3 regions of the Mesorhizobium sp. ANAO-SY3R2 genome follow, and region 2 is predicted to be linked to each of the others. Evidence: predicted binding sites of a transcription regulator. Region 2 holds the regulator's gene; each other region holds the start of a gene.
What was found. Region 2 encodes PhoB, which activates phosphate uptake and scavenging genes when phosphate is short. Its sites were predicted from a motif close to TGTCATNNANCTGTCAT; they were not measured.
Positions count from the first base shown of each region.

Region 1: the regulator PhoB is predicted to act here: its motif matches at 1,237-1,253, upstream of ABSY17_RS14335 (bifunctional 2',3'-cyclic-nucleotide 2'-phosphodiesterase/3'-nucleotidase).
Region 3: the regulator PhoB is predicted to act here: its motif matches at 923-939, upstream of ABSY17_RS17555 (LTA synthase family protein).

Region 1 covers NZ_CP159955.1:1,971,253-1,973,517, reverse strand. The annotation lists gene ABSY17_RS14345 (Lrp/AsnC family transcriptional regulator) at 1-426, shown strand, start outside; gene ABSY17_RS14340 (5-formyltetrahydrofolate cyclo-ligase) at 445-1,107, opposite strand; gene ABSY17_RS14335 (bifunctional 2',3'-cyclic-nucleotide 2'-phosphodiesterase/3'-nucleotidase) at 1,347-2,265, shown strand, end outside.
Region 2 covers NZ_CP159955.1:205,479-207,743, reverse strand. The annotation lists gene ABSY17_RS05775 (ROK family protein) at 1-1,191, shown strand, start outside; gene phoB (phosphate regulon transcriptional regulator PhoB) at 1,188-1,877, opposite strand; gene phoU (phosphate signaling complex protein PhoU) at 1,978-2,265, opposite strand, start outside.
Region 3 covers NZ_CP159955.1:2,601,371-2,603,635, reverse strand. The annotation lists gene ABSY17_RS17555 (LTA synthase family protein) at 1-786, opposite strand, end outside; gene fabD (ACP S-malonyltransferase) at 1,120-2,061, shown strand; gene fabG (3-oxoacyl-[acyl-carrier-protein] reductase) at 2,117-2,265, shown strand, end outside.

The DNA.
Region 1 (2,265 bases), 1.8 Mb from region 2:
GATGGGCGCATGCCCAATGCAGCACTGGCCGAAAAGGTCGGCCTGTCGCAATCCGCCTGTTCCCGCCGGCTCGACAGTCTCGAGAAATCGGGCGTCATCGCCGGATATCACGCTCGCCTTTCCAATGTTGCGCTCGGTCACCAGATGACTGTCATCGTGCACATTTCGCTGTCGGGACAGTTCGAAAGGACGCTGTCGGACTTCGAGGTCGCGGTGAAGCGCTGCCCCAACATCCTGTCATGCCATCTGATGTCGGGCGAATACGACTATATCCTGCGCATCGCTGCGCGCGACCTGCCGGACTATGAGCGCATTCACAAGGAATGGCTGTCGGCGATGCCGCATGTGACCAAGATCAACTCGTCCTTCGCCCTGCGCGAGATTGTCGACCGTACCGCCATGGGCATGCGGCCGGAATTGGCTTGAGCGGCAAGCATTCCGATATCAGTTGATAACACCGGCCTCGGTCACGATCCTGTCCATCGGGATGTCGTGCGGCTGCGGATAGATCGTCGGAATGCGCGCAACCTCATAGCCCACGCCAATGACCAGGGCCCTGCGCGGCAATGCTGCCAGGGTGCGGTCGAAGAAGCCGCCGCCATAGCCAAGCCGGTAACCTTGGGCTTCGAATCCGACCAATGGTGCAATGACGATGTCGGGGATTACCTCGGGCCCTGCGGCCGGGATGGGGATGTTCCAGACGCCGCGTTCGAGCTTGTCACCAGGCGCATAGGCCCGGAAGATCAGCGGGCGGCCCAATTCGATTGCGATCGGCAGCGCGGTCTTGCCGCCACGGGCATTCACTGAAGCCAACCATGACCTGAGGTCCGGCTCGCCGCGGAACGGCCAGTAGAGGCTGACCATTTTGCCGTGCATATCGCCTATGATCTGGTCGAGGCCCGCAGCGATCAATCCCGCCATTGCCGCGCGGGCATCGGCCGAAATCTCCAGCCGCCCTTCGATGAGCCTTGCGCGTTCGGCCTTGCGCCAGCGTCGGACCTCGGGCCATTCCGGCGCGGGCATCGCGCGAAATTCCGGGTCGAGTTCATGCATGAAGCAGGGAGGGGAGGCGTATTGCGCCGGCCCCTCATCGTCGAGATCGCCCATGTCGCACCTCGTCATGTCTTCAGACCGCGATAAACCTAGGCTGCAACGGGCGGCGAGCTTTGTCCATCGGCGACACCAGCGCGCCAGAATTGGTCGCAAATTTTCTGGACCAATGCATTCCCCACAGCTTGTCGCGCGGTTGTCACGCGACTCGGGCTGGACTCGCACGCAATTTGGCGCAAGATTTGATCTTTGGGACGCCGGATAAATACTGTCAGTTCTTTTCGCGGAGAATGGAAATGTCCAGCATGCTTCACCCGATAACTCGCCGTTCTTTCCTTGCAGGCTCTGCTGCCGCCAGTGCGCTGGTCATGCTGCATCCGTATTCGGCTCGCGCTCAGGCCAATCAGGCCCATCTGCGCATCATGGAAACGACCGACCTGCACGTCCACGTCTTTCCTTACGACTACTACGCCGACAAGCCGAACGACACGATGGGCGTGGCGCGCACGGCCTCGATCATCGATGCGATCCGTGCCGAGGCGACGAACTCGATCCTGCTCGACAATGGCGATTTTCTCCAGGGCAACCCGATGGGCGATTACATGGCCTATCAGCGCGGCATGAAGGACGGCGATGTTCATCCGGTCATCAAGGCGATGAACACGCTGGGCTATGACTGCTCTACGCTCGGCAACCACGAATTCAACTACGGCCTCGACTATATGTTCAAGGTGCTCAACGGGGCGAATTTCCCGTTCGTTTGCGCAAACCTGACCAAGGGCCAACTCGCCGCCGATGCCACCAAGGACGAGCTGTTCCTGAAACCCTACGTCATCCTCGACAAGAAGGTGAAGGATGGCTCGGGTGCCGAACATCCGATCCGCATCGGCCTCATCGGCTTCGTGCCGCCGCAGGTCATGACCTGGGATTCCCGGCATCTGAACGGCAAGGCAATGACCCGCGACATCGTCAAGACGGCGCAGGCCTGGGTGCCACAGATGAAAGAAGAGGGTGCCGAGATCATCGTGGCGCTGTCGCACTCCGGCATGGGCACGCCGCAGCCCGGCGAGTATCTGGAAAACGCCTCCATCCTGCTTGCCGGCGTTGACGGCATCGACGCCATCGTCACCGGCCACAGCCATCTCGACTTCCCCGGGCCGAAATTCGACGGTGTCGCGGGCGTCGACAACGCCAAGGGCACGATCAACGGCAAGC
Region 2 (2,265 bases):
GTCATCTCGGCGGTCCGCCGCGCGAGCCAGCCGTCGCGCACCGAGATCGCCGCCGCCACCGGCCTCAGCCATTCCACGATTTCGACCATCTCCTCCGACCTCATCGCCGAGGGCATCCTCGCCGAGGCCAAGAGCGGCGAGCCGGCATCGATGAAGCGGGGTCGACCGCAGGTGGCGCTGGCGCTCGACCCGAAGGCCGCGGCCATCGTCGCCGTCGTGCTGTCGCTGAACCATCTCTCCGCAGCCGTCATCGACTATGCCGGCAACACCATCGTCGAGGACAGCGCCAAGCTTTCGACCCAGAAAATGTCGGCCGAGGCGCTGGTCGAGGAGTGCGTCGGCATGGTGCGCCGGCTGGTGCGCCGCGTCGATCCGGCGGAGGGGCGGGTCCTGCGCATCGGGCTGGCCGTCCAGGGCATCACCGATTCCGGCTCACGCAAGCTCCTGTGGTCGCCGATCACGCCGCATGACGACATCCCCTTCGCCGACAGGCTGGAAGAGGAGTTCGGCGTGCCTGTGACGGTCGAGAACGACTGCAACATGATCGCCGAGGCGCTGCGCTGGCGGAATCCCGAACGCTATCGCGACGACTTCATCGCCATCCTGCTGTCGCACGGCATCGGCATGGGGCTCGTTATCAAGGGCGAACTGTTCACCGGCACGCTGTCGTCGGGCGGCGAGTTCGGCCACATGATCCACCGTCCCGATGGCGCGCTGTGCCGCTGCGGCCGGCGCGGCTGCATCGAGGCCTATGCCGGCAACTACGCCATCTGGCGCAATGCCAGGCTGGGCGACGAGAATGCCGAGCCCCTCGCCGACCTCTCCGATGCGGACATCAAGGCCCTCGCCGACGCCGCGCGCGACCATGACGGGCCCGAGCGCCAGGCCTTCCGCAAGGCCGGCGAGGCCATCGGCTTCGGCCTCGGCTCGATGTTCGCCCTGTTCGATCCGGCACCGCTCGCCTTCGTCGGCGTCGGCGCGACCGCCTTCGACCTGATGGAACCGCATCTGCGCGCGGCGCTGGCCAAGACGGCCGGCGGCGTGCATTCCAAGGCGATCTCCTTCGACACCGAGCCGGACGAGGTCCCGCTCATCAAGGAAGGTTGCACCAAGCGCGCCCTGCTCTATGTCGACCAGGAGATCTTCGCGCCCGCAGCGGCTCCGCGCCGCACCGACGTCGCCGAAGCCTAATCCTCGCGGATGGCGTAGCCGGCGCCGCGGATGGTGCGGATGACGTCGGGCATGCGGCCGGTGTTGACCGCCTTGCGCAACCGCCCGACATGCACGTCCACGGTGCGCTCGTCGATATAGATCGTCTCGCCCCAGACATTGTCGAGCAATTGGCCGCGCGAGAACACCCGGCCCGGATGCCGCATCATGAATTCGAGCAGGCGGAATTCGGTCGGCCCGAGCTTGATTTCACTCTTCTTGCGGTAGACCCGGTGCGATTCACGGTCGAGTACGATGTCGCCGACCTTGAGCACCGACGACAGCACCTCAGGCTTGGCCCGGCGCAGCAGCGCCTTGACCCGCGCCATGAACTCCGGCGTCGAGAAGGGCTTGACCAGATAGTCGTCGGCGCCGGTCGACAGCCCGCGCACCCTATCGCTCTCTTCGCCGCGCGCCGTCAGCATGATGATCGGCAGACGTTCCGTCTCGGGCCGCATCCGGAGCCGGCGGCAGAGCTCGATGCCTGATATCGCCGGCACCATCCAGTCGAGTACGAGCAGGTCCGGCACGTTCTCCTGAAGCCGGATTTCGGCCTCGTCGCCACGGGTGACGACTTCGACCTGGTAACCTTCGGACTCGAGATTGTAGCGAAGCAGCACGCCCAGCGGCTCTTCATCCTCGACGACCATGACCTTGGGGGCGATCATCGGCTGTCCTCTTTCTTGGCACATGACCCGGAGCCATGCGCAGCTTCAACGTGCTGCAGCGTCCATTGCACGTCCAGGCGGACGCGCGGCGCTGCCGAATTCAAGCGTTCGGAACCATTGAAGTGGTTTCGTCGACCTTCGGGCGGTTCAACGGCAACTGCGTGCCCGTCACCACGAAATAGGCGTTCTCGGCGATGTTGGTGACATGGTCGCCGATGCGCTCGAGGTTCTTGGCGCAGAACAGCAGATGCGTGCAGGGAGTGATGTTGCGCGGATCCTCCATCATGTAGGTCAGGAGCTCGCGGAACACGGCCGTATATTGGATGTCGATCTTCTGGTCGTCGGCGCGCAGTTCCTTCAGGCCCTCGGCCTGGCGCGCGACATAGAG
Region 3 (2,265 bases), 1.9 Mb from region 2:
GGGAATCGGATCCGGGGTGATCGACACGCCGGGCAGCCGCATCGGATCCCAGAACGATTCGCTCATCACGATGATGACGTCGGGCTTTTCCTCGGGTAGCGCGGCGACGGCCGGTTCGGGTCTGGCGATGGCGTCGATCGCTTTGTCGGAATAGCCTTGGGGTGCCTTGACCTTGGCCATCGGCACGTTGAGCGCAAAGGCGATGGCGAAGCCGTTGGAGGCGTAGTTCTCCTTCTGGTCCCACATCATCGGGATGATCTGGAGGCGGTCGCGTGTCCACGAGAAGGTCGCGTAGTCCATGATCGAGACGAAGAAGGCGAGCGCGGGAATGGCGATCGCAAGGCGCGAAATGCGCGCCCAAAACGTCATCACGGGCACGCGGCGACGCCAGTGGCGCCAAGCATAGATCAGCAGGGCAATGCCGGCGACGAGGCCGACGGCGATGCCGAGGCCGGCAAGCGGCCGCTCGCGTACGAGCAGCGGCATGAGCTCCAGAATCTGCCTGATATAGAGAAAATCGGTCGGGTAGAGCGGATCGCCGAGATAGAGCGACTTCTGGTGGCCGACGAAGGCGAGCACGAGCGTCACTGGTGCTACGATCAGCAGGCCATGGTGCGGGCGGCCGAGCAGCGCGTCGAGGCCGACGAGCAGCAGGGCAAACAGTGCCACGGTCGTCCAGCTCGGCTTGAACGGCTGATGGAAGAAGTTGATCGTATCGGCAAACGAGCCGCGCGCGATGAGCTCGACCGCGAACACCAGAACTGCCGAAACTGTGAGCGTGACCATCACCGAACGCAGCACGCGCAAGGTATAGGCACGTTGGCCGAGGGCTATGGCAGCCTCGTTCCCCTCATCCTGAATCGCGGCCTCGCGGCCTGCTACGACATTTGCCAACTCAATATCCCCGACGGCTGGACAGGCGTGTCACGCAACTGTCACGAAACTGTCACCGAAAACCGGGTGCTTATGGCAAAATTGAGAAGCAGGAGGCAACAATGCGTGTTTCGGATTAATCTTCTGTGATTAATTGCGCCCACCGGGCCGGAAGACGCTCAAGACTTGACTTGGCTGCATGCATTGCGCCAGAGGCACAGCCAGCAAAGAGCCGGGAGACCAAAAATGGCCATCGCATTTACTTTTCCAGGGCAGGGCAGCCAGGCCGTGGGCATGGGCAAGGATCTGGCCGACGCATTCCCCGAGGCGCGCCGCGTTTTCGAGGAAGTCGATGACGCGCTCGGCGAAAAGCTGTCCAAACTGATCTGGGAAGGTCCCGAGGAGACGCTGACGCTGACGGCTAATGCCCAGCCGGCGCTGATGGCGGTGTCGATCGCAGCGCTCAGGGCACTCGAATCGCGCGGCTTCTCGCTCAAGGACAAGGTTTCCTATGTCGCCGGCCATTCGCTCGGCGAATATTCCGCGCTCGCCGCAGCCGGTTTCGTATCGGTGGCCGACGCGGCGCGCCTGCTGCGCATCCGCGGCAACGCCATGCAGGCGGCGGTACCCGCAGGGCTGGGTGCGATGGCTGCGATCATCGGGCTCGAGCAGCCGGATGTCGACGCGGCCTGCGCTGAGGCGGCCGAAGGTTCGGTCTGCCAGATCGCCAACGACAATGGCGGCGGCCAGTTGGTGATCTCCGGCGAGAAGGCAGCGGTCGAGCGTGCCGCCAAGCTCTGCACCGAAAAGGGCGCCAAGCGCGCGCTGATGCTGCAGGTCTCCGCCCCGTTCCATTCGGCGCTGATGGCGCCCGCTGCGGAAAAGATGCGCGAGGCGCTGGCCAGCGTGAAGAAGAACGTGCCGGTGGTGCCGGTGGTGGCCAATGTCTCTGTTCAGCCGATCACCGATCCCGAAGAGATCGCCGCTCGCCTCGTCGAGCAGGTGACGGGCCGCGTCCGCTGGGCTGAGACCGTCGAGTGGTTCGGCAACAATGGCGTCACCACGCTTTATGAAGTGGGCGCCGGCAAGGTGCTGTCGGGGCTCGCCCGCCGCATCAACAAGGAAATCGCGACCGCTGCGGTCAACAGCCCGGCAGACGTGGATGCGGCAATCGCCGCACTCGCCTGAACAACTCAAATGACCCCACCCGTGTGAAGGGTGTGCTCTGAAAGGGATTGGAAACATGCTCGACCTGACCGGCCGCAAGGCACTCGTCACCGGCGCATCCGGTGGCATCGGCGAGGAAATCGCCCGCATCCTGCACAAGCAGGGCGCCATCGTCGGCCTGCACGGCACCCGCATAGAGAAGCTTGAGGCATTGGCCAATGAGCT